DNA from 2 places in the Muricoccus vinaceus genome. Region 2 is predicted to be linked to the other one. Evidence: riboswitches for the same ligand, from Rfam matches in the RefSeq annotation. Region 2 holds a riboswitch; the other holds the start of a gene.
The links. A riboswitch is a leader RNA that binds a small molecule or an ion and turns the genes downstream of it on or off. The one in region 2 is predicted to bind cobalamin.

Region 1: it holds a riboswitch for cobalamin, as region 2 does, so the genes downstream of both, ACFFIC_RS07255 (TonB-dependent receptor plug domain-containing protein) here and metE (5-methyltetrahydropteroyltriglutamate--homocysteine S-methyltransferase) in region 2, are expected to answer to the same signal.

Annotation. Positions count from the first base shown of each region.
Region 1 is NZ_JBHLVZ010000005.1:141,224-156,470, forward strand. Features, by position in the region: gene andAc (anthranilate 1,2-dioxygenase large subunit AndAc) at 1-742, opposite strand, end outside; gene ACFFIC_RS07200 (PIG-L deacetylase family protein) at 933-1,652, shown strand; gene ACFFIC_RS07205 (N-formylglutamate amidohydrolase) at 1,649-2,398, opposite strand; gene ACFFIC_RS07210 (transglutaminase domain-containing protein) at 2,395-3,246, opposite strand; gene ACFFIC_RS07215 (transglutaminase family protein) at 3,312-4,247, opposite strand; gene ACFFIC_RS07220 (formate--tetrahydrofolate ligase) at 4,407-6,077, opposite strand; gene ACFFIC_RS07225 (Bug family tripartite tricarboxylate transporter substrate binding protein) at 6,201-7,208, shown strand; gene ACFFIC_RS07230 (OmpW/AlkL family protein) at 7,311-7,985, shown strand; gene ACFFIC_RS07235 (2-aminoethylphosphonate--pyruvate transaminase) at 8,032-9,225, opposite strand; gene ACFFIC_RS07240 (DUF1194 domain-containing protein) at 9,233-9,847, opposite strand; gene ACFFIC_RS07245 (Bug family tripartite tricarboxylate transporter substrate binding protein) at 9,955-10,944, shown strand; gene ACFFIC_RS07250 (exopolysaccharide biosynthesis protein) at 11,079-11,720, shown strand; cobalamin riboswitch at 11,782-12,005, shown strand; gene ACFFIC_RS07255 (TonB-dependent receptor plug domain-containing protein) at 12,163-14,145, shown strand; gene ACFFIC_RS07260 (pyridoxamine 5'-phosphate oxidase family protein) at 14,238-14,675, shown strand; gene ACFFIC_RS07265 (NmrA family NAD(P)-binding protein) at 14,672-15,247, shown strand, end outside.
Region 2 is NZ_JBHLVZ010000084.1:83,564-98,810, forward strand. Features, by position in the region: gene ACFFIC_RS23510 (efflux RND transporter permease subunit) at 1-66, opposite strand, end outside; gene ACFFIC_RS23515 (efflux RND transporter periplasmic adaptor subunit) at 79-1,206, opposite strand; gene ACFFIC_RS23520 (TetR/AcrR family transcriptional regulator) at 1,321-1,917, shown strand; gene metE (5-methyltetrahydropteroyltriglutamate--homocysteine S-methyltransferase) at 2,467-4,785, opposite strand; cobalamin riboswitch at 4,904-5,133, opposite strand; gene ACFFIC_RS23530 (acetamidase/formamidase family protein) at 6,030-6,977, shown strand; gene ACFFIC_RS23535 (hypothetical protein) at 7,036-7,740, opposite strand; gene ACFFIC_RS23540 (hypothetical protein) at 8,072-8,434, shown strand; gene ACFFIC_RS23545 (tripartite tricarboxylate transporter substrate binding protein) at 8,778-9,737, opposite strand; gene ACFFIC_RS23550 (tripartite tricarboxylate transporter substrate binding protein) at 9,782-10,729, opposite strand; gene ACFFIC_RS23555 (VOC family protein) at 10,764-11,747, opposite strand; gene ACFFIC_RS23560 (hypothetical protein) at 11,744-11,908, opposite strand; gene mhpA (bifunctional 3-(3-hydroxy-phenyl)propionate/3-hydroxycinnamic acid hydroxylase MhpA) at 11,933-13,408, opposite strand; gene ACFFIC_RS23570 (nuclear transport factor 2 family protein) at 13,405-14,037, opposite strand; gene ACFFIC_RS23575 (Bug family tripartite tricarboxylate transporter substrate binding protein) at 14,034-15,023, opposite strand; gene ACFFIC_RS23580 (helix-turn-helix domain-containing protein) at 15,120-15,247, opposite strand, start outside.

The DNA.
Region 1 (15,247 bases), on a different contig from region 2:
CGCCCTTCGAGTCCGGCAGGCAGCGCGCCCGCATGCCCACGCGGAAGATGTTGAAGGTGGTGTGGAACAGGTGCAGCAGGCTGGCGTGATAGGGGTCCTTCACGTTCTCGATGTAGAGCTTCCAGTTGCTGTCCGAATACTGCCGCGTGCAGCCGAGATAGGTCACGGGCTTGTGGAACACGCGGTCCACATAGGGGCGCATCTGCGGGCCGATGTAGTCCTCCAGCGCCTCCACCGTGTCGCTGAAGGTGGCAAACACCAGCCCCCGGTAGCTCTCCACGCGCAGCTGGCGCAGGTTGTGCTGCTTCGGGTCGAAGTCCTTGGGCATCCCCGTCGCGTCCTTCTGGCCGCGCCGGAAGGGCACGCCCTGCAGGTTGCCCTTCGTGCCGAAGCTCCACTGGTGGTACACGCAGGAATGCGACAGCGCGTTCCCCCGCGGCAGCCGGCACACCACGGCGCCGCGATGCGCGCAGCGGTTCACCCAGGCGGCCAGCGTCCCGTCCTCCGCGCGCGTCATCACCACGGGCGTGTCGCCGATAAAGGTGCTCTTGTAGTCGCCGGGCTTCGGGATCTCCGCCTCCAGCCCCAGGAAGTTCCAGGTCGGACCGCGATAGATGCGCTCCTGCTCCAGCGTGTAGATCTCGGCGTCGCTGAACACCTTGTAGGGCACGCGGGACCCGTCGGCCCGCGGGAACACCGCGAGCGGCTCGGGCACGGGGCCGGTGGGGGAGTGCTGGTCCATCGGATCGGTCCTCAGGTCGCCGCCCCCGGGGGTCCGGGGCGGCCGCTCAGGCGGAAGCACGCGTCGGGGACGCGCGGATGTCATTATTCCGCCCCCAGAAGCCCCTGACCACCCTTTCCGCCCGCCTCCCCCTTCAAGCCCCGCCCCGCCTGCCCTTAGATCGTCCTCCAACCCAGTGAAGCGGGCCCCGATGCCGACAGCCCCCGACCCGCGCGCTTCCGATCCGCGCGCCTCCGGCCAGCATCGCCCGATCGCGGACCTCGCCACCATCACGGGGGAGGAGAACCTGCTCGTCCTCGCGCTCCAGCCCGGTGACGAAAGCCTGGATTGCGGCGGCCTGATCGCCCGATCCTGCGGGCGCGGGCGCCAGCCATTCGTGATGGTGCTGCATGACGGCAGCGCCTCCCACCCCGCTTCCCGCGAATGGCCGCCCGGGCGCATCGCGGCGGAGCGGGAGCGCGAAACGCGCGAGGCCGTCCGCCGCCTCGGCCTCCGCCCCGAACGCCTGCTCATGGCCGGCCTGTTCGACGGCGAAACCCCCGCGGAGGGCCCGGTCTTCGAGGCCGTCATCCGCGCGGTCTCGCTGGTCATGTGGGCACGGGATTGCGGCCTGCTCGTCGCCCCCTGGCCCGAGGGAAACGCCGCCCGCGCCGCCCACCGCATCGCGGCCGAGGTCGCGCGGCGCAGCGGGGTCGGCCACCTCGCCCATGGCGGCCCCAGCCCGCCGGAGGCCGCTCCGGGCTGGCGCCTCGACATCTCGGCGCAACTGCAGGCCAAGCGGCACGCGGTCGCCGCCCACGCGTCCCAACTGGGCGGCCTGGTGGCGGACGATCCCGGCCCCCGCTTCGCCGCGGCGCGGCTGGAGGCGGCCTTCCAGCCCTTCGAGAACCTGCTCCGCCCGCCCGACTAGGTCCGCCGCCCCGCGGCCTGCCCGAGCGCGGAGGCCAGCCGCAGCGCCCACTCCTCGATGCCCGCCTCCTCGCCCAGGAGATCCTGCCGCACCTCGATCAGCACGGCGTCGATGCCGCGCCGGTCGCCGTGCACCGGCACGGTGTGGTCGTGCACCCCGGGCTCGATGCGATAGGGCTCGTTCTCCCCCACCACCAGCGCCGTGCCGGCCGCGATGGAAGCCGCCAGGGCGCGCCCGAACGCCTCCGCCTCCGCGAAGAGCACCCCCGCGTGCCAGGGCCGCTCCACCCCCTGGAAGCGCGGCGTGAAGCTGTGCACCCCCACCACGATGGCGGGCTGTCCCGCCGCCGCCCGCCCGTCCAGCAACGCCGTGACCGCGTCGTGGAACGGATGGAACCAGGTCGCCTCGCGCGCCGCCCGCTCCGCCGCATCCAGGGCGAGATTGCCGGGGATCGGCGTGTCCTCGCTCCGCTCGGGAATGCTGGTGGGCGCCCCCGGCGGCCGGTTCAGGTCGATCACCAGCCGCGAGACGCCCGAAAGCAGCAGCGGCGCGTCCAGCAGCGCCGAGAGCCGCCGCGCCAGCGCCGCCGCCCCGATGTCCCAGGCGATGTGCCGCCCCAGCTCCGCCGCCGGCAGGCCGAGATCGGCGAAGCGGGCGGGGATGTGGTTCGACGCATGCTCGCAGAGCAACACGAAGGGGGAGGCACCCTGCGCGTTGTGCACCGTGACCGGCGCGGCCTCCGTCACGGCGCGGTGCCCGCCTTCGCCTCGCCCATCCTTGCCTGGCCCGGCCTCACCTCGTCCGTCACCACGTTGAACCCCGCCAGCGTGCAGGGCCCGAAGGTGGTGGTGATGGCCACGTCCGTCGCGTCCCGTCCGCGCGCCATCAGGATGCGCCCGATGCGCGGCGTGTTGTGCCTCGCGTCGAAGGTGTACCAGTGGCCGCCGAGATAGGCCTCGAACCAGGCGGAGAAATCCATCGCCGCATCCACCGGCGGCACGCCGATGTCGCCCAGATAGCCCGTGCAGTAGCGCGCCGGAATGTTCATGCAGCGGCACAGCGTCACCGCCAGGTGCGCGTAGTCCCGGCACACGCCCACGCGGTCGGTGTTGCCGGAAAACGCCGTGCGGAACACGTCCGCGTGCTCGTAGCCGAAGGTGATGCGCTCATGCGCGTAGTCGCAGATGGCCTGCACCCGCGCCCAGCCCGGCTCCACGCCGCCGAACAACGACCAGGCGAGGTCCGACAGCCGGTCCGTCTCGCAGTAGCGGCTGGCGAGAAGGAACACGAGCGTGTCGTCCGGAAGCTGGTCCACCGGGATCTGCCGCGCCTCCGGCACCACCACGTCCGGCGCGCCCGTGTCCAGCACGTCGAAGCGCGTGGAGATGGTCAGCCGCCCCGCGGGGGCGACGATGCGGTGGCAGATGTTGCCGAAGCCGTCTCGGTACTCCGTCGCCCCGATCGGCGGGTCGAAGGTGATCAGGTGCGGCCCCACCACGTCGCCCATGCGCGAGGGATGGACGCTGAGCTCCAGCAGCATCGGCGTCGGTTGCGGGCATTCATAGGTGATGTCGTAGCCGGCATGGATCTTCAAGGCGGAGGTCTCCGGTGCTCGCGGGGAAGATGGGGCAAGGCCCCCGGGAATGGAAAGCGGCAGGCTCATGCGCCGGGAAGCGCCGGAACGCGGGCCCGGAGTTCAGGTGCCGGCGGGTCGCCCTCCTCGGTCACCCGCACCGAAACCTCCATGCCCAGCGCGTCGTCGGGAAAACCCTTCCAGCGCCCGTGCAGCGGCACGGCCTGGGCCGGGTCGCGCGCCACGGCCACGCGGATCAGGTCGCGGTTGCCCACGATGCCGTTGGTGGGGTCGAATTCCACCCAGCCCGCGCCGGGCAGGTAGACGCGCACCCAGGCATGGGTGGAGCCGCCGCCCACATGGCTGCCCTCGCGCTCGCCCTGCATGCCCGGCGAATAAAGGTATCCCGACACGAATCGCGCCGCGAGGCCGAGCGACCGCACGCCTTCCAGCATCAGAAGGGCGAAGTCCCGGCAGGTGCCGCTGCCCATCTCCAGCGTGCGCCAGGGTTCCTGGATGCCGCGCACGGCGCGCGGGATGTAGGTGAAGTCCCGCTTCACCGCCCGCGTCATCGCCACAAGCAGGTCCAGCGTGCCCGTCGGCCCGTCCGGGCGCATGAAGCCGTGCGCCCAGCGGTCCACCACCCGGTCCGGATCGGGCTGGTGCCGCTCCATGGAGCGCGCGAGGTCCGGCATCTCCTCCACCGAATAGGAGAAGGGCAGGCTGCGGGCATGGTCCTCCAGCCGGAAGTCCAGCGCCTCCACGGGGCTGTGGTCCAGCCGCATCGTGCTCTCGAAGCGCAGCTCCCGTCCCCGCGTCGCGAAACGCGCCACGCCCACGCTGTTGCCGAACACGTCGTGCAGCCACCAGAAGGAGGAAGGCTCCGGCGATATGTCGATCCGTGCCTCGATCAGTCGCTGGTCGTGCCCGTCGCGCGGCCGCAGCATCATCCGGTGCTCCCCGAAGGAAACCGGCTGACGGTAGCGGTAGGTCGTGACGTGTCGGACGGTGAGGATCGGCATTGGTGCAACCTGGACGGCCCCGGCATGCGATCGCCGTGCCAGGGACAGAGCAAAGAACGGGCCGGCGGCTGCGAGGGTGCCTTTCCCCGCCGCCTCCGGCCCGTTCTCCGCGTGTTGGGGGAGGTAACGCCCTGGCCCGCCCCGGGTTTCGGAGGCCGCTCAGAAAAGCCCGTCGATCCGCCCCTCGGCATCCAGCCCGATCGTCTCCGCCGCCGGATGGCGCGGCAGGCCCGGCATGGTCATCACGTCCCCGCACACCGCGACCACGAACCCCGCACCCGCCGAGAGCCGCACCTCCCGGACGGGCAGCACATGCCCGCTGGGCGCACCCAGCAGCGCGGGGTTGGCGGAAAAGGAGTACTGCGTCTTGGCGATGCAGACCGGCGCGCGGCCGAAGCCCGCCTCCTCGAAGCGCCTGAGGCGGGTGGCCAGAGCCGGCGGCAGGGCCACGGCCGAGGCGCCGTAGATCTCCCGCGCCACCGTCCCGATCTTCTCCGCCAGCGGCATCTCATCGGGGTAGAGCGGCCTGAACCGCGCCGTCCCGCCCGCGACCAGCCCCTGCACCGCCCGCGCCAGCTCCGCCGCCCCCGCCGCGCCGTCCGACCAGTGGGTGCAAAGGATCGCCCGCGTGCCCAACGCCGCCATGGCCTCCTGCACCGCCGCGATCTCGGCATCCGTGTCGGAGGTGAAGCGGTTCAGCGCCACCACCACGGGCAGGCCGAACTTGCCCATGTTCTCCACGTGGCGCTCGAGGTTGGACACGCCCCGCCGCACCGCCGCCACGTCCTCCGTGCCGAGCGCCGCCTTGGCCACGCCGCCATGCATCTTCAGCGCGCGCACGGTTGCCACCACCACGCAGGCGGAAGGCGCCAGCCCGGCCATGCGGCACTTGATGTCCAGGAACTTCTCGGCGCCGAGATCCGCGCCGAACCCCGCCTCCGTCACCACCACGTCGGCCATGCGCAGCGCCAGCCGCGTCGCGATCACGCTGTTGCAGCCATGCGCGATGTTGGCGAAGGGCCCGCCATGCACCAGCGCCGGGCTCCCCTCCAGCGTCTGCACGAGGTTGGGCATCAGCGCGTCGCGCAGCAGCGCCGCCATGGCGCCGTCGGCCTTCAGCTCGTGCGCGGTCACCGCCCGGCCGTCCCTGGTCTGCCCGATGATGATCCGCCCGAGCCGCGCGCGCAGGTCGTCGAGGTCACGGGACAGGCAGAAGATCGCCATCACCTCGGAGGCGACGGTGATGTCGAACCCGTCCTCCCGCGGGAAGCCGTTGCCGACCCCGCCCAGCCCCACGGCCGCGAGCCGCAGCGCGCGGTCGTTCATGTCGATCGCGCGCTTCCAGGCGATGCGCCGCGCGTCCAGGTCCAGCGCGTTGCCCCAGTGGATGTGGTTGTCGATCATGGCCGAAAGCAGGTTGTTGGCCGCCGTGATCGCGTGGAAGTCGCCGGTGAAGTGGAGGTTGATCTCCTCCATCGGGCCCACCTGCGCCCGCCCGCCGCCCGTGGCGCCCCCCTTCACCCCGAAGCAAGGCCCGAGGCTCGGCTCGCGCAGCGCGATCATCGCGCGCGTGCCCAGCGCGTTCAGCGCGTCGCCCAGGCCGATGGTGGTGGTGGTCTTGCCCTCCCCGGCGGCGGTGGGGTTGATGCCCGTCACCAGCACCAGCGCCCCCTCGGGCCGGCCCTCCTGGGCGCGCACGAAATCGGTGCCCAGCTTGGCCTTGAAGCGCCCATAGGGCTCCAGCGCCTCCGCCGGGATGCCCGCCCGCGCCGCGATCTCGGCAATGGGGCGCAGCGTGGCCGCCCGCGCGATCTCCAGATCCGTCAACATCACGTCCCCTGCCAGCCCTTGCCCCCGGGGTTAAGGCAGGGCCCGGCCGGCGGCAAGAAGGCCGCGCTTGGCCGGAGCCTCCGGCGAATGCCATGCTCCCGGAACAAGAACCGGGAGGAATCCATGACCCACCGCGTCCCCGCGCCCGGCCGGCGCGCCCTGCTGGCCGCCCCCGCCCTGCTCCTGGCGCCCGCCGCCCCAATGTCGGCCGCCATGGCGCAGGCGCCGGATGCCTGGCCCAGCCGCCCCATCTCCGTCCTCGTGCCCTTCGTGGCCGGCGGCCCCTCGGACATCGTGGCCCGCGCCGCCGCCAACCGCATGGCGCAGAGCATCGGGCAGCCCGTGGTGGTGGAGAACCGCCCCGGCGCCAACGGAGAGGTCTGCGCGCGCGTGGTGATGCGGGCGCAGCCGGACGGGCACACGCTGATGATCGGCTCCATCGGCGTCTGGGCCATCAACGCCGCGCTGCGCCCCAACCTCGGCTACGATCCCGTGCGCGACTTCGCGCCCCTCGTGCTGGCCGCCACCACGCCGAACGTGCTGGTGGTCAACGACAAGCACCCCGCGCGCGACATGGCGGCGCTCACTGCGTGGCTGCGCGAGCGCGGGGGCCGTGCCTCCTACTCCACCTCCGGCGTCGGCTCCTCGGACCAGATGACGACGGAACTCTTCAAGCTCCGCACCGGCACGGAGATCACCCACGTGCCCTATACCGGCGGCGCCGCGGCGGCCACCGACCTGATCGCGGGCAACGTCGACCTGTCCTTCCAGAACCTCGGCACGGTGGCCGGCCACATCGCCGGCGGGCGGCTCCGTGCCCTCATGGTCACCAGCGAGCGCCCGCACCCCGTGCTGCCGGGCGTGCCGACCTCGCGGGAAGCCGGGCTGGAGGATTTCGTGGTCACCTCCTGGCAGGCCTTCATGGCCCCGGCGGGCATCCCGGTCCCGCTGCGGAACCGCCTGGCCGGCGCGCTGCGCGACGCGCTGCTGCACCCGGAAACACGCCCGCGGCTGGAACAGATCGGATTCGACGTCGTGCCCACCACGCCCGAGGACTACAGCCGCTTCCAGCAGGCCGAGATCGACCGCTGGCGCGAGGTCGTGCGCCGCGCGAACATCACCGCCGGCTGATCCATGAACAATCATTGATGCAAATCAAAGCGCAACGATCGCGCCGGGCGTAGCCCGCGTCCTGCGGCGGCAACCTGCCGCCCATGGATAGCGAGGACCCCAATGCTGATTCGTACCGGTGCGCTGGCCGCGGCCCTCCTGGCCTGCACCGCGCTGGCGCCCTTCTCGGCACCCGCGATGGCCCAGGACTTCGGCGGCCAGCCCGTGCGCGGCAAGCAGGCCGGCGACATCGTGCTCGGCGCAGGCCTGATCGGCGTGCTGCCCGAGGGCGGCGGGCGCGTCAGCGCCATCGGCGGCCGCCCCGAGGCGAGCGACACCGCGACCGGCCAGCTCGACCTCACCTACTTCCTCGCGCCGCAGGTCTCGCTGAACCTCATCGCCGCCACCACGCGCCACGACGTGCACGTGCGCAACAGCGCCATCGGCGACGTGGACCTCGGCCGCGTCTGGGCCCTGCCGCCCACGCTGAACCTGCAGTTCCACCCCTTCCCGGCCGCACGCATCAGCCCCTATGTCGGCGCGGGCCTGAACTACACCATCTTCTATGGCGAAGGCGGCTCGCGCTCGGCGCCGGTGAACAAGGTCGCGATCGACAACGCCTTCGGCTACGGCGTGAACTTCGGCGTGGACGTGGAACTGGCGCCGCGCTGGCTGGTGAACCTCGACGCCAAGAAGCTCTGGCTGCGCCCGGATGTCAGCGTGAACGGCGGCGCCATCACCGGCCACGCCAACATCGACCCCTGGATCGTCGGCGCCAGCGTCCGCTACCGCTTCTGAACCGTCCCGCGCCGGGGGGAGCAGGATCCCTCCGGCGCGGCCGGATTCAGGCGGCCTTTCGCGCCGCGCCCAGCTCCTCCAGCGCCTCGCCCATCGCGCGCAGCGCCACCTGCATGTCGTCGGGCGTCACCGCCCCGATGCAGCCGATGCGGATGGTGGGCGACTGGGTCGTGAAGAAGTTGCTGATCAGCACGCCGCGCCGCTTCAGCGCCTCCACGAAGCCCTGCAGCGTGAAGCCCGGCGTTTCCGGCTGGTGCAGCGTCAGGATGATCGGCCCCTGGTGTTCGGCATCGAGATAGGGCACCAGCCCCAGCGCCTCCGCCCCCGCGCGAAGCACCCGCATGTTCTCGGCATAGCGCGCCAGCCGCGCCGCCTGCCCGCCCTCCGCCGCGTAAAGGTCCAGCGCCACCGCGAAGGCGTGCAGCGCCTGCACCGGCGGCGTGAAGCGGAAGGAGCCCCAGCCCTGGCGCTCGGCGTGCTTGAGCACGTCGCCGAGGTCGAAGCACCAGGACCCCGCCTGCCCGGCCTGCCCGCGCGCGCGGTCCATCGGGCACACCGCGAACCCGATCCCCGGCATGCCCTCCAGGCACTTGTTGGAGGTGAACAGCACCGCGTCGCATTCCGGCTGCGCCTTGAGGTCGAAGGGCAGCGCGCCGAAGGCCGACACGGCATCGAGGATCAGCCGCCGCCCCGCCGCGCGCACCGCCGCCCCCACCGCCGCCGGGTCGTTGACGATGCCGCTGCCCGTCTCGGAATACACCATGCACACATGCGAGATGCCGGGATCCGCCTCCAGCGCCGCCGCCACCTCCTCCGCCCGCACGCCGCGCGTGTCGGGCACCGGCAGCGCCACCGGCTCCCGCCCGGCCTCGCGCGCCAGGCGCATCATGCGGTCGGCATAGGTGCCGTTGCTGGGCACCAGGATGCGACCGCCCGGCGGCACGAAGGTGCGGATCGCGGCCTCCACCAGGAAGTGCCCGGCACCCTGCAGGGGCAGGGTCGCGTGAACCCCCTCCACCCCGCCGGCGATGTCGCGCACGCGCTCGCGGATGGCCGCGTATTCCGGCCCGAAGTCGCGGTCCCAGGGCGCGATGTCGATCGCCATGGCCGCGCGCGTCTCGGGGCGGGTCTGGACGGGGCCGGGCGTGAGGAAAATCATGGAGGCGACCTTGGGCGAATGGGCCCGGCCAAGCTGCACCCGCGCGCCATGGCCGGACAACCCGCCCCGGCCCCGCCGCACGCAATTCTCAGGCGGTGAGCGCCCCGCGCAACTCCCGCAGCAGCTTGCGCCGGATCGCCTCGGCGAAATCGGCGTAATCCCGGCATTCCATCACGAAGGCGCCGGGCCCGCCGATCACCTGCGCCGCGTAGTAGGCGGGAAGGTCCGGTTCCTCGTTCACCACGGCCAGCCCGTTCACCACCACCCCGGCCGAGACCGCGGCGTCCCGCACCGGCGCGGGCGGCATCCCCGCATTCCCCGCCCCATCCCCGGACACATCGACCACCGGGCGCGCCGCCTGCCCGGGAAAGGCGGCCAGCAGGCCGAGCGCAGCCCGCATCGCCTCCCCCAGCGCCGTCGCGCCGGGCGGCACCAGCCGGGGCGTGGCATCCAGCGCATCGGCCAGGGCGGCGGCGCCACCGGCACCGTCCACCAGCATCCAGGGCACCGCCACCTCCTGCGTGACGGACCACAGCAGCACGGAAACAGCCGCCGCCCCGCGCGGCCCGCCCGCGGCGGCCGCGGCCACCTCCGGGTCCCGGAAGGCGGCGGCCAGCCCGCCCATCATCAGCCCGAACTCGTCATGGTCCACGGAGGAGGAGGCATCCACCGCCAGGCACAGCGCGATGTCCACGTCCCGCATGCCCGGCACTTGGGGCGGGCGGCCACCGGGCGAAAGGGCGGGGTGGCAAGCCCCGTGAGGCCGGGGCAGGATCGCCCACCCGGCGCAGGGCCGGCACGAGGCGTGGCATGACAACCCGGCGCCTGGTCCTCGCGGCGGCCCCCGCCCTGCTGGCCGCCCCCGCGGTGCGGGCCCAGTCCGGCCAGGCCGGCGCGCAGGCCCCCTGGCCCGGCCGCCCCATCCGCATGGTGGTGCCCTACACCCCCGGCGCCGCCACCGACGCCATGGCCCGGCTCGCCGCGCAGAAGATCGGCGAGCGCCTGGGCGTTCCCGTGGTGGTGGAGAACCGCGCGGGCGGCAACGGCTCGATCGGCAGCCAGGCCGTGCTGCAGGCGCCGGCGGACGGCCACACCATTCTCGGCTCGGCCAGCGTGCACCCCATGGCGCGCCAGGTGATGAAGGCCGCCCCTTACGACCCCGTGGCCGATTTCGTCCCCATCGCCCGCAGCGCCCGCGGCCCCCTGGTGCTGGTGATGGACCCCGCCCGGCCCCAGCGCACGATCGCCGAGGTGGTGGAGGCCGCGAGGCGCGAGCCCTCCAGATGGAGCTTCGCCATGTCCTCCCTCGGCGCCGCCGGCCATCTCAGCGCCATCGAGTTCAACCGCGTCACCGGCAGCAACATCGAGATCGTCGGCTACCGCGGCACCGCCCCGGCCCTGTCGGACGTGGCCGCGGGCAACGCCCAGCTCATGTTCGACGCGGCGCTGGCCATCCTGCCCATGGTGCGCGGCGGCCAGCTCCGCAGCCTCGGCATCGCCACCCCCGCGCGCACGGATCTCGCCCCGGACCTGCCCACCCTTGCCCAGGCCGGCCTGCCCGGCTTCGAGTTCTACTCCTGGTACGGGGTCTGGCGCCCCCGCGCCCTGCCCCCTGCCATCGTCGCCCGCCTGCACGAGGCCGTGGCGGGCGGCATGCGCGAGCCCGCCACCGTGCAGCGCCTGGCCGCCCTGGGCTTCGAGCCGGTGGAGGAAACCCAACCCGCGCTGGAGGCCTTCATCCGCGACGACGTCTCCCGCAACGCCGCGCTTCTGCGCCTCGCGGGGTTCCAGCCGGAATAAGGCAATGCCTTCCCTCCCCTTGGGCCGGCCTCCCCGGCGCACCAGATAGGCCGCCACACCGGATCGTGAGCCGTCGCGCAGCGAAGGACGCGGAACGCGCCCGCGGCGCAACACCAGGGAGCACTGCGCTCAACATGGACGGCCCTTCGATCGCGCCCCTGACCGGAGCGGAAGCCTCCACCGAGGGCGCGCCCATCTCGCGCATCGTGACCGAGGTCGCCGCCACCTTCCCCGGGGAGCGCATATCGCTCGGCGAGATGTCCGAGGCCTTCGGCGACCGCGCCTTCGGCCTGCTCATCCTCCTCCTGCTGCTGCCCTCCCTGCTGCCCGGCATGGCCACCGTCTTCGGCACGCCACTGCTGCTGCTGGGCGCGCAGATGGGCCTGGGCCGCCGCGTGCCGAAGCTGCCCGCCTTCATGGCGCGCCAGTCCATCAAGCGCACCGACCTGCTGCGCCTGGCCGGTGCCTCCTCCAAGTGGCTGTGGCGGATCGAGCAATATGTCCGCCCCCGCCCCGGCCCCTTCGCCAGCCCCTTCGGGGACAAGCTCTTCGGCTGGCTGACCGTCTATGTCGCGATCATGCTCATCCTGCCGGGTCCGGGCACCAACGGCCCGCCCGCCTTCGGCAACATCGTCATGGCCCTCGGCCTGGTGGAGCACGACAGCCGCACCATAGGCTGGGGCGTCGCCCTCACCGTGCTGGGCTGCGCCTTCGCCACGGGGGTGCTGGGGGTGCTGGCCTGGGTGGGCATCAAGGCGCTCGGCCTCGTGCTCTGAGGAACACACCACCCGCGCTTCGGGGCCACACCCCCATCGCCTTCCAACCCCGGCCGCGCTAGAAGCCCGCGCATGCGCCGGTGGCCCGAAAGGGCTGAAACGGGAATGCGCGACGTGCCCCAGGCCGGCAAGGCCGCGGGCACTGATCCGCAACTGCCCTCGCAACTGTAGGCGGCCCATTCCGGCCCCCCATTCGCCATTGTGCCCCTCGGGGCGCGAGAAGGCGGGGGCCGGTCCCGCAAGGGAGGCCGCGAGTCAGGAGACCGGCCGGCGCAGAGCTGTCTCGCGCGTGCCGGGCGAGGTGCACCGGCGCAACGGACCATACGGGGGGCCCACCGCCCCTTCCGCATGCGGGAACCGCGTCCACCGTCGCGTGGCCTCTTCGGGACATCGTCCCCGGGGCCGCGCGGCAGACCGTGTTTCGCTCGCCTGGGGAACCCCGATGCGACGTATCCTGCTGCTTTCCTTCACCAGCCTCTCCCTGGTGGGCCTCGCCGCGCCCGCGGCCCTGGCACAGCCCACCCCGCCCCTGAACCAGCCCAGCGCGGCGGTGGCGGAAACCGTGGTCACCGCCACGCGCATCCCCACCCCCGCCGAGCGCGTGCCGGGCAGCGTCACCGTGATCGACCGCCAGACCATCGAGGAGCGCGGCTACCAGACCCTCGCCGAGGCCCTGGTCACCGTCCCCGGCCTCGCCCTGATCCAGTCCGGCGGCATAGGCCAGCCCGCCTCCGCCTTTATCCGCGGCACCGCCTCCCGCCACGCCCTCGTGCTGCTGGACGGCGTGCCCGTGAACGATGCCTCCGAGCCCAACGGCGCCTTCAACTTCGGCAACGACCTGCTGGGGCTGGAGGTGGAGCGGATCGAGGTCCTGCGCGGCCCCGCCTCCTCCCTCTACGGCTCGGGCGCCATCGGGGGCGTGGTGAACATCGTCACCCGCCGCGCCACCCCCGGCCGCCCCGCCGAGGTCTTCGGCGAACTCGCAGGCGGCAGCAACCGCACCCTCCGCACCGGCGCGGGCATCACCGGCACGGCCGGCCAGTTCGACTACCTGCTCTCGCTGCGCAGCCTCTCCACCCGCGGCACCGACGCCACCGCCCCCCGCTTCGCCACCAACACCGGGGAGCGCGACGGCTTCCGGGGCCTGACCGGCACCGCCCGGCTCGGCTGGACGCCCGATGCCCGCCTGCGCGTGGAGGGCCTGGCCAACTGGCGCGACAACCACGGCGGCCTGGACAACGTCCCGGACGACGACCCCAACTATTCCTTCAACGACCGCCGCTTCACCGGCCAGCTCCGCGCCGAGGCCCGCCCCATCGAGGCCTGGACCACCGGCTTCCGCATCGCACGCAGCCAGGACCGCCGCCGCTACACCAACCTGCCCGACAGCCTCTCCTCCTCCACCACCGACGACCTCTACCGCGGGGAGCGCACGGTCTATGACTGGGGCAACCAGCTCCGCCTGCCCGACGCCGGCCCCTTCGACCAGAGCCAGCTCGCCTTCGGCCTGACGCATGAGCGCGAGGAGGTCCGCCAGGCCTCCGGCAGCTCCTTCTTCCGCACCACCACCAACGCCTCGGCCAGCAGCACCGCAATCCACGCGGGCTATCAGGTGCGCCTCCTGCGCCGCCTGGACCTGACCGCCGGCATCCGCAATGACGACGCCGAGGACTACGGCAGCCACGCCACCTACCGCCTCGGCGCCGTGCTGGCCCTGCCGGAGATCTCGGCCCGCATCCGCACCGCCTATGGCACCGCCTTCAAGGCGCCCTCCCTTTACCAGCGCTATGGCGTGATCACCGGCTTCTTCCAGGGCAACCCGGACCTGCGCCCCGAAACCTCCGAGGGCTGGGAGGCCGGGGTGGAGTTCGACATCCCCCTCGCCGGCCAGCGCGACCTCGTGACGCTCGGCGCCACCTACTTCCAGAACCGCATCCGCGACCTCATCAACTTCGACGCCGCCTTCACCTCGCTGGAGAACATCGACCGCGCGCGGATCAAGGGCGGGGAGTTCACGGCAACGCTGCGCCCCACGCGCTGGCTGACGGCCAGCGCCGCCTACACCGTGACGGACGCGCGCGACGCCCGCAGCGGCGAGCGCCTCGCCCGCCGCCCCGAGCAGCAGCTCGCCCTCAACGCCACCCTCCGCCTGGGCGAAACCGTCACCGTCGCGCCCGAGGTCATCCTCTACGGCCGCTCGCGCGAGGGCGCCTTCGCCTCCTACCGGGACGACGGCACCGCCAACACCCTGGCCCAGGACAACAAGGCCGGCACCCTGTTCAACCTGACCGCCACCTGGCAGGCGACCGAGCCGGCCGCCCTGTTCCTGGAGGGCCGCAACCTCGCCAACAGCCGCTTCGAGCCCGCCAACGGCTTCGCGGTGGCGGGCCGCACCGTGCTGGCGGGCACGCGCTTCCGGTTCTGAGCCGATCGCAGGTTCCGCCGGGCGCGAATGGCGCCCGGCGGGCAGCGACCTCGGCGCCGCGGCGTTGATGCCGGGAAACGAGGAGAGAACCGATGAGCCAGATGACCCTTGTCGACCTGTCGGAGCGGATGGCCGACATCGACTTCGCCATGCTCTCCACCCGCGCGGCGAGCGGCGACATCGCCGCGCGCCCGATGAGCAACAACGGCGACGTCGCCTACAAGGGCGATTCCCACTTCTTCACCTGGGAGGCCTCCCACACGGTGGAGGACATCCGGCGCGACCCCAAGGTCGGCCTCTCCTTCGTCGGCAGCAAAGGCTTGCTGGGCAAGCCTCCCATCTTCATCGCGGTGGAGGGCCAGGCCGAGCTGATCCGGGACAAGGCCGCCTTCCGCGAGCACTGGGTGCCGGACCTCGAGCGCTGGTTCGAGCAGGGCATCGACACCCCCGGCCTCATCCTCATCAAGGTCCATGCCGGCCGCATCCACTACTGGGCCGGCGAGGACGAGGGCGAGGTGCCGCTGGGATGAGCACGGCCCCCCTCATCCTGCTGGCCGGCGGCACCGGGGACCTCGGCGCGCGGATCGCGAAGGCCATCCTCCGCCAGGGCGCCCCGGTTCGCGCCCTGGTGCGCCGCGGCACGCCCGTGGAGAAGCTGCAATGGCTGCGCGGCCTGGGCGCGGAGGTGGCGGAGGCCGACTACGCCGATCCCGCCGCCATGGCCGAGGCCTGCGCCGGCACGGCCTGCGTCGTGTCCGCCCTCAGCGGCCTGCACGAGGCGATCGTGGAGAACCAGTCCGCCCTGCTGGAGGCCGCGGTGCGGGCGCGCGTGCCGCGCTTCATTCCATCCGACTTCGCGCTGGACTTCACCAAGCTGCCGCCCGGCGCCAACCGCAACCTGGACCTGCGCCGCGACTTCCACGCGCGCCTGGACCGCGCGCCGATCGCCGCCACCTCCATCCTCAACGGCGCCTTCGCCGACATGCTGACGGACCAGGCGCCGATCATCCTGTTCGGGCTGAAGCGCGTGCTCTACTGGGGCAGCGCGGACCAGCCCATGGATTTCACCACCCGCGACGACGTGGCGGCCTTCACCGCCGCC
Region 2 (15,247 bases):
CACGATCGCGATCGAGATCACCGAGGCGAACACCGGCCGCGAGATGAAGAACTGGGCGAAGCGCATGTCCGCGGCCCCTTAGCGCGCGTCGGCCAGGCGCGGGGGCGCGGCGGGCCGCAGATCCGCCGTCACCCGGGTGCCGGGGCGCGCCAGGTGCATCCCGGCCACGATCACATGGTCCTCCGCCGAAAGCCCGCCCCGCACGATGCGCAGCCCGTCCACCACGGGGCCCAGCACGACGGGCTTGGCAACCACCGTGCCGTCGGCGGCCACCGTCATCACCACCCGGGCGGCCTGGTCCGCCGCGATGGCCGCATCGGGCACGAGCAGCACATCCCCCTCACCCGCCCGGAGCCGAAGGCGCGCGAAGGTCCCGGGAGTCAGAAAGAGATCCGGGTTCGTCAGCGTCGCCCGCGCCCGAATGGTGCCGGAGCGTCCGTCCAGCGCCGTATCCAGGAAATCCAGCCGGCCCTGGCGGTTCCACTCCGCTTCGTCGGCAAGCCGCAGCCGCACCGGCTCGGCCGCGTCGCCCTCTGCCCGCGCGCCGCGCCGGGCGAAGCGGAGGTAATCCGCCTCGCTCAGGTCGAAGGTGGCGTAGATCGGGTCCAGCGCGACGATGGTGGTCAGAAGCGTCCCCCCGGCCTGCACCAGGTTGCCGGCATCAACCCGCCGGTCCGAGACCCGGCCGGATTGCGGTGCCCGCACCTCGGTCCAGCTCCGCTCCAGCTCCGCCTGGCGCAACTTCGCGCGGGCATCGGTGATCCCGGCCTCGGCGTCGCGCTGGGCAGCCCGCCGCGTGTCCAGCTGGGCCTGGGGCGCGAAGCGGTCGCGCACCAGAGACGAGGTGCGGTCGATCTCCTGCCGCGCCAGCTCCAGCTTTGCTTCCGCCCGCGCCAGCTCGGCCCGCGCGCTCTCCACGGCGATGTCGAACGGCGCGCGGTCGATGGTGAACAACACCTCGCCGGCCCGGACCACCTGCCCGTCCCGGAAATGCACCCGCTCCACCTGTCCGGAGACGCGGGGGCGCAGCTCGACCTTCGCGGAGGGCTCCAGCCGCGCGATGTGCTCCTCCCATTCGGTCACGTTGCGCCGGAGGGGCTCGGAAACGGTGACGCTGGGCAAGGCCGGCTGGGCTGCGAGCGGGAGGATGGGAAGGGCAAGGGCGAGCGCCAGTGGGGCCAGGCCCTTGCGAATGGGGGTCGACATGACCAATCTCCGGGGCCGGATGATACCGACCGGTTCGTTCATATGGATACGAACCGGTCGGTCACATTACAACCCCCGCCTCGTCAAGCGGGTCCGGCAGACGGAGAGGTGATCGTGAGCGAAGCGTCAGGGATCCCCCAGCGCCGGACGGCCGCACAGCGGCTGCGGGAGGTGGCTCGGGACCTGTTCTACCGGCAGGGCATCCGCGCCACGGGCGTCGAGGAGCTGTGCCGGGTCGCTGGCACCACGAAGATCAGCCTCTACCGTGCCTTCCCGTCGAAGGATGAGCTGGTCGCCTGCATCCTCCGCGACGATTGCGAGCAGGAATCGGCCTGGTACCGCGAGGCGCTCAGCCCGGACCTTCCTGCGCGCGAGCGTCCGGCGGCCTTTCTGGCAGCGGCCGTTGCCGAACTGCGCCAGCCCGGCTTCCGCGGCTGCTCGCTCGGCCTTGCGATCGCCGAATTTCCGGACGCCGAGCATCCGGCCCGCAAGGTCGCCGATGCCTACAAGCGCAGGATGCGCGATACGCTCCGCCAGGTCTGCGCCGACGCTGGTGCCGCCGACCCGAACATGCTGGGCGATGCCCTGATGATGCTGACGGAGGGGGCGTTTTCCTCCGCCGCTTACCTCGGCACCGTGGAGGCCGCGGCCGCCCTTGAGCGCGCCGGCCAGCAACTGCTGAGTTCCGCGCTGCCCCCTGAGGGAGACTAGCTGCCGCCTGAGCCGCCAGCCCAGGAGGGGTTGGTGTGTGTAGATGGGATGCATTGGCTCCATGGGCCTGGCGCTCCAGCACCCCATCGGCTTGTGCTTCCCTGACGGCAGAACGGAGCACCCTGCCACGGCTGGAGACCGGCACGAGGGGCACGGCGCGTCCGCCAGCCAAGCAGCGCGCCAACTCGCACGGACAGGTCCTCTTTCCGAAAAGAAGCCGTACTCGCCCGGAGCGCGACGATGTGCTGGACGCCCGCCCTCCGGTAGCTGCGCGTGACCTGCGTCCACCTCGGGCCAACACGGGCCAAGCGTGCGACGCCGGGCTGTTGCTCCAGCACCTCCGTTCTCGGTGGCACGAACACCGAGGGAAGCGAAGGCAGCGGAAGCCCTGCCCCACGGGCCGGCCAAGGACCGGTCCATTTGCCGGATGGCCGGCGCCGCAGGGTCGGCGCCAGGCTGGCTACACCTTCCGTGACGCCGCCCCTTCAACATGCGGCGGCCATGCGACCCACGGGGCGGGGCCGCGACGCTGCGCGGCCCCTTGATCGGTCAGGCGGGTTCCCGCACCCGCTTCGCCGCGGCCACCATGTTCACCAGGGCCGCGCGGGTTTCCGGCCATTTGCGCGTCTTCAGCCCGCAGTCCGGATTCACCCAGAGCTGCTCCGGCGCCAGATGCGACAGGGCGGCCCGCAGCAGCCGCGTCATTTCCTCCACCGCCGGCACGCGCGGGGAGTGGATGTCGTACACTCCGGGTCCGATCTCCGCCGGGTAGCGATACCCGGCGAAGGCCTCCAGCAGCTCCATCTTGGACCGGGCCGTCTCGATGGAGATCACGTCCGCATCCATCCCGGCGATGGCCACGATGATGTCGTTGAATTCCGAGTAGCACATGTGGGTGTGGATCTGCGTTGCATCCGCCACGCCGGCCGAGGCGACGCGGAAGCACTCCACAGCCCAGTCGAGATAGCGCTGCCAATCCCCGCGCCGCAGCGGCAGCCCTTCGCGCAGGGCGGCCTCGTCGATCTGGATGATCTTCGCGCCAGCCGCCTCCAGGTCCGCCACCTCGTCCCGGATGGCCAGCGCGATCTGACGGCAGGCCAGCGCCCGCGGCACGTCGTCGCGCACGAAGGACCAGTTGAGGATGGTCACCGGCCCCGTCAGCATGCCCTTCATCGGCCGTGCAGTCAGGCCTTGGGCGTATTCCCACCACTTCACCGTCATCGGCTGCGGGCGCGAGACGTCACCGAACAGGATGGGTGGGCGCACGCAGCGGGAGCCATAAGACTGGACCCAGCCGTGCTTCGTGAAGACGAAGCCCGAAAGCTGCTCCCCGAAGTACTGCACCATGTCGTTGCGCTCGAACTCGCCGTGCACAAGCACGTCGAGCCCGATTTCCGCCTGCCAGCGCACGGCGCGGGCGGTTTCCTCGCGCAGGAAGGCCTCATACTCCGCATCGTTGATCGTGCCCCTGGCGTGGGCGGCGCGTGCCTTCCGGACCTCCTCGGTCTGAGGGAAGGAGCCAATGGTGGTCGTGGGAAAGGCAGGAAGGCCCAGCCTCTCCACCTGCAGCTTGCGGCGCGCGGCAAAGGGAGTGCCGCGGCGGTCGAGGGCAGCGTCCTTCGCCTCCATGCGCGCGGCCACGGCAGCGTCGTGGATCTTGGGCGAGGTCTTCCGCGCCCTGGCCGCTGCGGATGAGCTGGACAGAACATCCGCCACGCAGTCGCGCCCCTCGTTCAGGGCACTGGCAAGGATCGCCAGTTCCTCGATCTTCTGCACGGCGAAGGCCAGCCAGCTCCGGACGTCCTCGTCGAGCGCCGTCTCCAGCGCCAGGTCGATCGGCGTGTGCAGCAAAGAGCAGGAAGGTGCGAGAACGAGGTCGCGGCCTTTCGCCACCGGCTCCAGCCGCGCCAGGATGGCCTCGAGATCGGCACGCCAGACGTTGCGGCCGTCGATCACGCCGAGTGACAGCAGCAGCTCCGGCCGTGCCCCGGCCAGCACCGTGTCGAGTTGCTCCGGCGCGCGGATCAGGTCGATGTGCAGCCCAGCCACGGGCAAGGCCAGCGCCGTCTCCAGGTTTTCACCCAGCCCGCCGAAATAGCTTGTCAGCATGAGCCGGATGCCCGGTGCGGCTTCTGCAAGCGCCACATAGGCCGTGCGCAGCGCGGCCTGGTCCTCCACCGTCAGGTCGAGAACAAGGCAGGGCTCGTCGATTTGCACCCAGTCCGCACCTGCGGCCGCGAGGCGGCACAGCACGTCCGCGTAGACGGGCAGGATGGCGCGCAGCAAATCCTCCAGGCGCGGCCTGCCTGCCTGGCTCTTGCCGAGTTTCAGGTACGTGACCGGACCAAGCAGCACCGGCCGGGTGTGCACCCCCTGTTCCTTCGCCTCCAGGAACTCGTCCACCACCTTCAGGGAGGAAAGCGCGAAGGCCTGTTCCGCGGGGAACTCGGGAACGAGATAGTGGTAGTTCGTGTCGAACCACTTTGTCATCTCGGCGGCAGGCACATCCGCCGCCTCGTGGGTGCAGCCGTGGCTGCATCCGGCGCGCGCCTCGCCCTGGGAGCCGCGTGCCATGGCGAAGTAGGTGTCCAGGTCTGGCGGCCCACCCGTCCAGCCATAGAGCGCGGGAATGGCGCCGACCATGGCGCTGGTGTCGAGCACGTGGTCGTAGAGGGAAAAATCGTTGCTCGGCACGTGGTCGACGCCGAGACCCTTCTGCCGCGCCCAGGCTTCTGCCCGCAGCGCTGCGGCAGCGGACAGCAGCGCACCCCGGTCGGACTTGCCCGACCAGTAGCGCTCCAGGGCGGTCTTCAACTCGCGGCGCGGGCCGATACGGGGAAAGCCGAGCGATGCAACGGTGACGGACATGGACCTCGCCTGTGCTGGTTCTGGCGAGGAGACCAGGCGCGAGCCGGCACGCGGCAGCCCTTCCGGAAAGAAGGCAGCGGCCGTGCGGGACCTGCGACCTGACCGGACACCCCGCCGGAGGACGTTATGTGCCGGGGCAGGTCTCCTGGCTCGCGGGTCGTCGCCTCGGTCCGGCCTTCCCGGCGCCAGGGCATGAACCCTGGGCGCCAGTGACACGTCATGGACCTCAGCTCGCCGCTCACAGTTGCGGGGGCAGCTCCGGCCTCGGCGCTTGCCGCGCCTGCACCGGATTCCCTCTTAGCCCCGACACATAGCGCGCGCCGGGGAACCTCGACACGGACATTTGGCCAACGAGCGCAAGCGGAGTCAAGAGACATAAAGATATGCTTATGAGTTGACAAAGTGAGCTCGCCTGCCAGGAGGGCACTCCGCAAATGCGGTGACCCGGCGCGAATGGCTTGGCTCTGGTGAGGGCTTTTCAGCGGAGCTTCCCAAGCTGGATGAGAGAACTTGCACCAGGACGCCAACTTGCGCTTGGCAATTTCAAAGGCGCCCTCACGGCGCAGCGCCGCCACATGCGGTCCAACCCGCATGGCATCCGCCACGAGAGTTGCGTAGCTACGCAGAGCGGCTCGACCCAGCCAATGCGCGCATCGAACGCGCCGGTGTACTCGCCAGCATGGAAGCCTTGATAGACCCAGCCTGACACGCTGAAGCAGGCTCTCAGCACAAGCAGCACCGAAGCCCTGGTCACCAGGACGAAAGCGGCCAGATCTTCTCCCCCCAATAATGGATCGGGTACCGACCTCGCCGACCAGCCGAAAGCCTCTACGCTCTACCCAGACCCAAGGCCCCGAACGGAAACGGCAAGGGAGGGCTAATACCCGTGTTCACGCGGTCGAGCGAACGCCTCCAGGAACCCACTGGGCAGCATACCAGCAACGCGGCAGCGTCGGTTCCACCACAACCACCAACATCAGGGCCGCCTACCGGCTCTCGGCCTATGTACGCTGCGACCGGATCGCGGCAGCCTTTCAAGTTCGGCAAGAGGGGCAGCGCTTGTCGCTGCGCGCTGATTCACCCGGCTGACTGCTATCTCCCCGCTCCTTGATCGTCAGTGGAACCCACGGTTTCCAGCCAGCGTTGACCATCCCTGGACGGGTTCATACCGTGCAGTATTGGGCTGCACGCATGGACGCATCAGGCAACGTGCCCTGCACCAACGTGATCTCCCGGAGAGCCTGATGGCCACGCATCGCTTTCATCCCACCCAGTACTTCAACGTGATCGGCACCGCCGACCCGTGTCTTCGCGTCGCCAGCGGCGACACCGTGATCGCCGATACGATCGACGCGTCGGGACTAGACGCCCGTGAGATGGCGGTCGGTAGCCGGCCGAACCCGATGACAGGGCCTTTCTTTGTCGAAGGTGCGGAGCCGGGAGACACGCTGGCTGTCCACATCAACCGGCTGACGCCAAGCCGGACAACCGGTTGGACCTATTCGCCCCTCGCCTCCACTGTTCTGGACCCCGCTGTCCTCGCCGACCGGCCGCCGCAGCAGCGCCACGTATGGGAGATCGACCGCGAGGCCGGGACCGTGCGGCTGCAGGAACCGGCAAAGGGACTGGAGACGTTCTCACCTTCGCTTCAACCCATGATCGGCTGCTTCGGGGTGGCACCGGCCGGAGGGCAGGCGCTGTCCACCGCGACAAGCGCCCCGAACGGCGGCAACATGGATTACCGCCTGTTCGCACCGGGTACGACGGCTTGGTTCCCCGTGTCCGTGCCGGGCGCGCTTTTCTATCTTGGCGATGGACACGCTTGTCAGGGCGACGGTGAGATCGTCGGCACAGGGATCGAGACCTCCTTCGAGATGGAGGTCACGCTCCGTGTCCTGAAGCGAACGATCGCCTGGCCCCGTGGCGAGACGTCCGATGACGTATTCACCATCGGCAACGCCCGGCCGCTTGATCAGGCGCTGCAGCACGCAACCACGGAGATGTTGCGCTGGCTCGGTGAGGATTACGGGCTCGACGCCCGAGCGGCCAGCCATCTCATGGGCCAGGTCGTCCGCTACGACGTCGGCAACGTCTTCAATCCCGCCTACACAGTCGCATGCCGGATTCCAAAGCGCTTTCTCACGCAGGTGCGCGGAGAAGCCGGGCCACTTCCTCCCGGAGCCAGCCGCTAGCGCGATCACCAAGACGCTTGTTCAAACGGAACCATTGCACGCGGCCGCCGGGCGCGCACTATGCGAATCGGTTGCTAGCCAACTGCCCACTCGTTTCGGAGGTGATCATGGCTAAACGTCCAGGCAACAAGGCTCCCCCCAGCAAGACACGCCCGGAGGCGGCCCGGCCCGGCCGCCGTCCATCAGCATCCACGGCACGCAGCAAGCCTGCGGCCGCCGGCGGAAAAGCCGCCTCCTCCACCGCCGCACGAAGTGCCCGTGGCGCCACCACTCCCACGAGGGGCAAGGCAGGCACGGCGGCTCCGTCGCGCGCGGGCAAGGCTGCTGCGCCCAAGACGACAACGGCTCGCAAGGTGGCGGTGCAGACGCCCGCCCGCGGCGCACGCCCGGCAAAGGCCGAGCGCAAGCCAGCTTCCTCCGCGGCCGGCAAGAAGGCTGCCCCCGCCACCAGCCGGCGCAGCGCGGCACCGCGCACGGCAGCAGCCGGCAAGGTCGCCGCACGCGGGACCCGCGCCACCAAGCCGGCAAGCAAGCCAGCCGCCGCGGCGGCGCGGCGGGCTGCCCCGGCCACCAGCAGCACCAGGCCAAAGGCAAAGGCAAGCGCCCGGCCTGCCACGGCCAAGGCCAAGGCGCCGTCCGGCGCCGCCTCCAGGGCCAAGGGGACAACCAAGACCGCCGCCCGCAGCCCTCGCGCGGCAGCAGCACCCGCGCGGCAGCCCGCCAAGCCTGCAGCCGCCACCAGCAGGCGCGCGTCCTCGACCACGGGATCCGGCCGGGCAACGCAGTCCCCTGCACCGCGAGGCGCCGCGGCAAAGTCCAAACGCCAGGACCGGGCCTCCCCAGCAGCCAAGAGCAAGGCGACACCTGCCAGCACCCGCACGTCGCGGCCCTCTCCCGCTCCGGTGAAATCCCCGGCTCGGCGCACCCCCAGGACCACCCCCGTCGTCCGGGACGAGTCGTCCGACACGGGGAGTTCGAGGCCGGCGCCGTCCAAACGGTCTACCCCGACCCGGGGTGCGGCGGCGACCACGGATCGCCGTCCACAGCGCGCACGCTCCGCACCCAAGAACCGCCAGGGAAGCGGTGACGAAGGCGTGGGGAACGCCCCGGATACCGCCGCGCCGCCGCCTGAAGGCACCGGGCAGCAGGCCGAGGCGGCGATGTCTCTCCCCGCTGCGATGGCCGGTGCGGGCGCCGCCATGATGGCAACAATGGCCGCGCCCGTTGCCGCGGCCGTCGGAACGGCGATGGCCGCCACCGCCATGGCGACGGGCCTCAACGCCGTTGCGGGCTTCTCGCAGAGCCTGACCGAAGCCCGCTCGCCCGCTGACGCCGATGCCGATGCCGATGCCGATGGCGATGCGACAGGCGGAGACGATGCGACAGGCGGGGACGAGCCAGCGGCGCGGGAGCCGGACACAACACCCCTGCCCGCCGGCTCGAACGACCTCGCCTGACCACCGGCAGAGCGCGGAGGCAGCCCTGGCTCACCCGGGCGCTGCCTCCGTAACCGCGTGGCATCAGGCGGTGCGGCGGCCTTGTTCCCTCGGGGTGTGGCGCGCGAGCCTCCATGGCGTGACCCGGCTCCGCAGTCCGGAACGCGAGGGCCCGGCGCACCATCGCCGAGGCGTGCGGTACGGGAGGGGCGCGGGCAAGTTGTTGAACGCCGGCCCTCGTCCGCGCTCCCCGTGATCAAGGTGACGCAGGGGCTCAGCCAATCCGCGGGGATCGGGACAGTTCCACCGCGATAACCCACCTCGCCCCCCAGCTGCCCTGAAACCGGCAAGTTGCCCAAGCCGGCTACCGGGCCAGGCCGATCTCCCGCAGGAAGGTGGCCGCGCTCCGGTGCTCGTCCTCCAACCGCGTGCCGAAGGCGGCTGCGCCGAGTGGCGGCGCGATCTGGCCTGTCCGGGCCGCCATCTCGCGGTAGCCGTCGCTTCGGACCGCGGTCAGGCAAGCGCCTTCCAGCCTGTGCAGAAGGGCAGCCGGGGTGCCGCGGGGTGCCATGATGCCGCCGAAGCCGCGCCATTCCACGGGCTGCCCGAGTTCCTTCAGCGTCGGTACCTCCGGCAGCGCGTGCTGCCGCTCGTCGGCGACCACCGCCAGCACGCGCAGATCCGTGCCCCGCACCGTGGCGAAGGTGGACATGGAGAACGCGAGGGCACCCGACTGGGTGTCGAGGATCATCTGTGGCGAGTTGCGGTAGGGCACGGGCGTCATGCGGACCCCGTTGCGACGCGCCAGTTCAAGTGCGACGAGATTGCCGACCGTGCCAGGGCCGGCATCGCCCCAGGACAGCGCCTCCGGGCGCGCCTTGGCGTCGGCCAGCAGTTCAGTGAGCGTTCGGTAGGGCGAGTTCGCCGGCACGGCCACGACGAAGATGTTCTCGAAGGTTTGGCAGACCGGGTCCAGGGCACCCCAGGCATAGGGCAGGCCGCGCACAAGGAAGGGCAGCGTCGTCAGCATGCCGGACGGGCCAAAGTAGAGTGTCGTGCCGTCCGGCTTCGCCGCCGCCGCAGTGGCCGCGCCCACGGCGCCGCCGCCGCCGTCCCGGTTCAGCACGACCACGGCGGTGCCTCCGCCCAGGGACGCGCGCAGCGCCTCCGCGAAGGGGCGGGCCATGATGTCCACCACGCTGCCAGCGGAGAAGGGCACGACAAGGGTGACGGTCCGCGGCACGCCCTCCTGCGCCCGGGCAGGGCCCGGGGCGGCAAGAACAGCGGCGAGCGTGGCGGTGCCCAGGATCCTGCGGGTGATCATGCTCGTTTCCCTTCCGCGCCCCTTTCGCGGGGCATGTTCTTCGGTCAGCGGGCCGGCTCTATGGCTCGCAGGAGTTCCGCCTTCTCCGCCACGTCGCGTGCCAGGCGGCCGGCGAAGGCGGCGGCGCCGGTGTGAAAGGCCGCGGGCTGGAGCGCCCGGCGGGCGGCGGCGCGGTACACCTCGCCGCCCGCCACCTCCGCGCATGCGGCCTCCAGCAGGGCGATCCGCTCTGGCGGCGTGCCGGAGGGCGCCATCAACCCGCCGAAGCTCGTCGGCGCTACGTCGAAGCCCTGCTCCGCCGCGGTCGGAACCTCGGGAAAGGCGGGGTTGCGCGCCGTATCGAAGACGGCGAGCAGGCGCATGTCCGTGCGGCCCGAGGCCGAGCCGAGCACGATGGCAGCGAAGTCGATCCGCCCGGCCAGCGCGTCCGTCATCACCGCACCGTCGCCACGGTAGGGCACATGCGTCATCTCGATGCCCGCCGCGCGTGCCCATTGCAGGATCGCGAGGTGCGGGATGGAGGCGATGCCGAGCGACCCGTAGGTCACGGCCCCTGGCGACGCCTTCGCCGCCGCGACAAGGTCCGCGAGGGTCCGCAGCGGCGAGTCCGTCCGCACCGCGATGGCCTGGGCGTTGGCGAACATCTGGCAGACCGGCCGCAGGGCATCGGCCCGCAATCCCGAATTCGGCTGCGTGACAGGCAGGACGGAGAGCACCAGGGAAGGCACGAAGGCCAGGGTGTGGCCATCCGCCGCCGCGCGCGCGACGCCGAGCGTGCCGACCGCGCCTGCCGCGCCGTCGCGGTTCACCACCACCACGGGCTGGCCGAGGCGCTGCTGAAGCCCCGTGGCCATGGCGCGCGCCATGAGGTCGGTGGCACCGCCGGCGGGATAAGGATTCACCACCTGGATCGGGCGGGACGGGAAGGCTTCCTCCGCCCAAGCAAGGCCCGGCAGCGCCATGATCGCGGCGAGGCTTCGTCTTCCGATCACCCTCCTTCTCCCCCCGCCACGTCGCCGCGCCGCGTCATTCCTGTGCCACCACCGCATCCGCCCAGGCACAGCCCGAGGTGAAGGGGCCGGGATTCGGGTCCGGCGCGCGCACGCCGCGGCGCGCCGCGTCCATGGCGATGTGGCGCATGCGGGCCCGCCCTTCCTCCGGCATGTGGAAGCGCTCGTGCCCCCAGAGCGTCGGTCCGTCGAAGGTCTCGTGCGGCTGCCAGGTCGCCGGGTCGATCACGCGCGCGCCCCAGCCGTACTCCACGAAGAAGCCGGAAGGCGTGTTGGCGTAGAAGGAGGTCATGTGGTCGTTGGTGTGGCGCCCGAGCCCGAAGGCAAGCCGCCCCTCCTCCGTGCGCGCGATGTCGTGGCCCTGCCCCACGTCGTCCAGCGCGCCCAGTTCCACCATGAAATGGTGAAGCCCGGAGCGGCCGGAGCCCACCATCGCGAAGGAGTGGTGCCGCCCGTTCATGTGGAAGAAGTAGAGCGGATAGGGATGACGCGACCAATCCGTGACGGAGAAGCCGAGCAGGTCGCGATAGAAGGGGATCAGCGCGTCCGCATCCGCCACGTGCAGCACCGCATGGCCCATGCCGAGCGGCCCCGTCCGGAAGCCGGCGATGGCGCGGCCCGGCACAAAGGGACTGTCCGCCCGCACGGCACCGTGGAAGGCCTCGAGCCGCGTGCCTTGCGGGTCCTCGAAGGCGATGAGGTCCATCACCTGCCGCTCGGCCGCCAGCGCGCGCGATCCACGCCTGACAGCAGTGCCCGCGGCCTCCAGGCGCGCCGCCAGCGCCTCCAGCGCCGCGGCATCGGCCACCTCCCACCCGACCGTCGCCGGGGCTGCGCGGCCGGAGACGAGGAGGCGCTGGCTGCGGTCGTCCATCCGGAAGGCCCGCATGCCGCCGCCCCGGTCCACCGCCTGCATCCCCAGCAGGCGCGTCGCGAACTCGTCCCAATCCGCCAGCCGGTCCGAGCCGATCACCATATACCCAAGCGACTGGATACTCATCGCCCTTCCTCCCGAACCACGGGGTTGCGCAGGATGCCGATGCCGGAGGCGCACAGCCCCACGGCGCGCCCGGCGAAGGCCGTGGTGAGGTCGGCGACGGTGTCGCCATCCACGGAGCCGAAACCCCGGGCTCCGTCCGCCTCGAGCAACACCCGTCTCATGTTGTCCTTCCCGTCGTCACCGCGTCACAGCGCCTCGGCCAGCACGCGCATCTCCGCCGCGTCGCGCGCGGCCCCGAACACGTGGCGGTCGGGACGCAGCAGCACCGCCTCCGCCCCGGCCTCGTCCAGCATCGCGCCCACTGCCGGCGCGGCATCGGCCACCAGCACGGCGCCGCGCGCCGAGAGGCGGTCCAGCATCTCGTTCGGCAGGGCGGCGGCGAGGCGCGGCCGCATCACGGCCGCGAAACGCAGACCCACCCGGTCATCCAGAAGCGTTCCGTCCGACAGGCGCGGCTGGGAAAGGAGGCGCCCGGCCGGCCCGGCCCAACCGGCGGAAAGGCCGGGGCCAAGGGCGGGGCGCACCGGCACCAGGCGCGCCGCCTCCCCACCGCGCAGCACGTCGGAGGAGACCACGGCCTCCATCGCCTTCGTGTTGATCAGCCCGCCGATCCGCACGGCCTCGCGGATATAGCCCTCCACATGCGGCGCGCGCTCGCTGCCGTAGCTGTCCAGCAGCGCCTCGGGCGCGGAGCCCTGCAGCACGCGGGCGAGCTTCCAGGCGAGGTTCGCGGCATCGCGCAGGCCCGCGCACATGCCCTGGCCAAGGAAGGGCGGCGTCTGGTGGGCGGAATCGCCGGCCAGCAGGAGCCGTCCCTCGCGCCAGCGCCGGGCGACCGTGCTGTGGAAGGTGTAGATGGCGGAGCGCTCGATCGTCGCGTCCTCCGGCGTGATCCATCGCGACAGCAGCGGCCAGGCGCCCTCCGGCTGCGCGAGGGGCGTGAGGTCGTCCTCGGGCCGCAGCGCGATCTCCCACCGGCGCCGGTTCCCGGTGCCCCGCACATAGGTTGCGGGGCGGTTCGGGTCACAGTGCTGCACCGTGTGGTCGCCGAGGTCCGGGCGCGGGCGGCGGAGCATCGCGTCCAGCACCAGCCAGCGCTCGTGAAAGCCGAGATCCTCCATCGGCTCGCCGATCCAGCGCCGGACAAGGGAGCGGGCGCCGTCGCAGCCCACCACGTAGCGCGCCGAAACCCGGCCGATACGGCCGTTCGAGAGATCCTCGAAGCGCAGCCCGACCGCGTCCGCGCCCGGCTCCAGCGCGAAGACCTCCGCCCGGCTCCGGAGGGTCACGGAGGGCCAGCGCTCCACGCCCCGGCGCAGCACCGCCTCCAGCTCCGGCTGGTGGAAGCGGTAGGAAACGTTCCAACCCTGCGGGCCGACATCCGGGGAGCGCGACCAGTCCAGCAGCAACCGCCCCCGCCCGTCCACGAAATGCGTCCCGGGCGAAACATGGGTGACCGGCAGCATCGCCTCGGCCAGCCCCATGGACTGAAAGATCCGCATCACCTCGTCGTCGAAGTGGACGGCGCGCGGCAGGTGGTAGGCGGCGCCCTCCCGCTCCAGCACCAGCGTGCGGACGCCCCCCGCGCCGAGCAGGTTGGCCAGCGCCGCGCCCACCGGCCCGTAGCCGACAATGGCGACGTCCCACATCTCCTCGCTCATGGCGCGGCCTCCAGCCAGGTCCGGCCTCCGGCGCGCAGGGCGGCCTCACCCTCGCTCCCCGGTCCGGGCAGGTCCGCCGGCACTGTCCGGCCGGCACGGCGCAGGCGCCAGGCGAGGAAGCGGTGCCCCGGCGCGTCGCCGGCATCGGGCAGCGCCGGCGCGACGCCGGGGACAGCCGGCACCATCCAGTCGTGGTCGTAGATCGCGTCGCGGCGCAGGACGCGCCAGGCGCCGTCCCCCCTGCGCTCCACCCGGTCGAGGAAGCGCATGCAGGTCTGGCCGATCATCTCGACGCCATCGACCGGGCCGCGCATGCAGAGCAGCACGTCGGTCTCCGCCAGGGCGCGGCGGCCGTTCAGCATCACCCGGCTGCCGCACATCACGTGCTTGGAGAAGGACACGCTGCGCCTCGCGCGGCAGGTCTCCACGAACCCGGCGAAGGGGCCGTCGAACCAGCTCACAGCGATGCGGCCATCCGGCTGGAAGGTCGTGGCCAGGACGTCCCAGTCGCCGGAATCCCGCGCGAAGCCCCAGGCCTCGATCACGCGGCGGATGGCGGCGCGGTCCGCCTCCTCGGCTGCGGTGCCGGGTTGGCCAGGATGCGCCGTCGCGGAAACGGTCTCGCTCATTCGATCGGCACCTCCAACTCCCGCACCAGCCGCCCCAGGCTGGCGCGCTCCCGCTCCATCAGGGCGGCCAAGGCTGCGGGACCATCCGCGGAAACGATGGCACCGAACTCGTGCAGGAGACGGTCGCGAAGGTCCGGCACCGCCAGCACCCGCGCCGCATCGGCCGCGATCCTTTCGGCCAGGGCGGCGGGCATCCCGCCCGGACCGAGCAGAGCGAACCAGCCTCCCATCTCAAAGCCCGGCAGCGTCTCGGCCGCCGCCGGTACCGCCTCCAATCCCGGGAAGCGCGTCGCCGAGGTGATGGCAACCGGCGAGAGAAGCCCGGCGCGGAGCTGCGGCGTGATCAAGGGCGTGCCGTCGATCACCAGGTCGGTGCGGCCGGCGATGGTGTCCTGCAGGGCCTGCGGACTGACGCCGTAGGGCACGTTGGTCAGCCGGATGCCCAGGCCGCGTGCGAGTTGCTCCCCCGCGAAGCGCGGCAGGCTCGTCGCGCCGCCGGTGGCGAAGGTCAGGCCTCCCCGTGCCTCACGCGCCCATGCGGCCAGTTCGGCCAGGGAGCGCACGCCGAGGCCTGGCCGTGCGGCCAGCACGAAGGGCGTGCACATCAACAGCGTCACCGGGGTCAGGTCGCGGGCCGGGTCGAACGGCATGGACCGCGTCAGGTGCTGGTTGAGCACCAGCGGCGAAGCCTGCGAGAAGAGCAGGACGTGTCCGTCCGGCTCGGCCCGCGCCGCCGCCCCCGCGCCGACATTGCCGCTGCCGCCGCCGCGGTTGTCCACCACGACGGGCTTGCCCCAGAGCGCCGCAAGCCGGTCCGCCAGCAGGCGCATCGCCGTATCCGGCCCGCTACCCGCCCCGGCCGGCACGATCACGCGCACGGGACGCGAAGGGAATGGAGCCTGCGCGAGGGTCTGCCGGGACCGCATGCCGCCGCCTGCCGCCAACCCCGCCGTCGCGGCGAGCCAACGGCGACGCACCGTCAACATCGTGTTCCTCCCTCGGCTCTGCGGCCTTGGGGAACGGTATAGCCAGGCCATGCGGGGCGACGAGCGCGATGCTGGAACTGTCCGCCTGGTGAACAGCTACCCCTCGCCGGCAGCCAGGCGTTCCTCGATAAGGCCCGCGGTTTCCAGCAGGGGTTCGAGGCACTGGCGAATGCCCTCGTCCCGCCCGATCACCCGCGCCATCCAGATCACGTTGATGCAGCCCA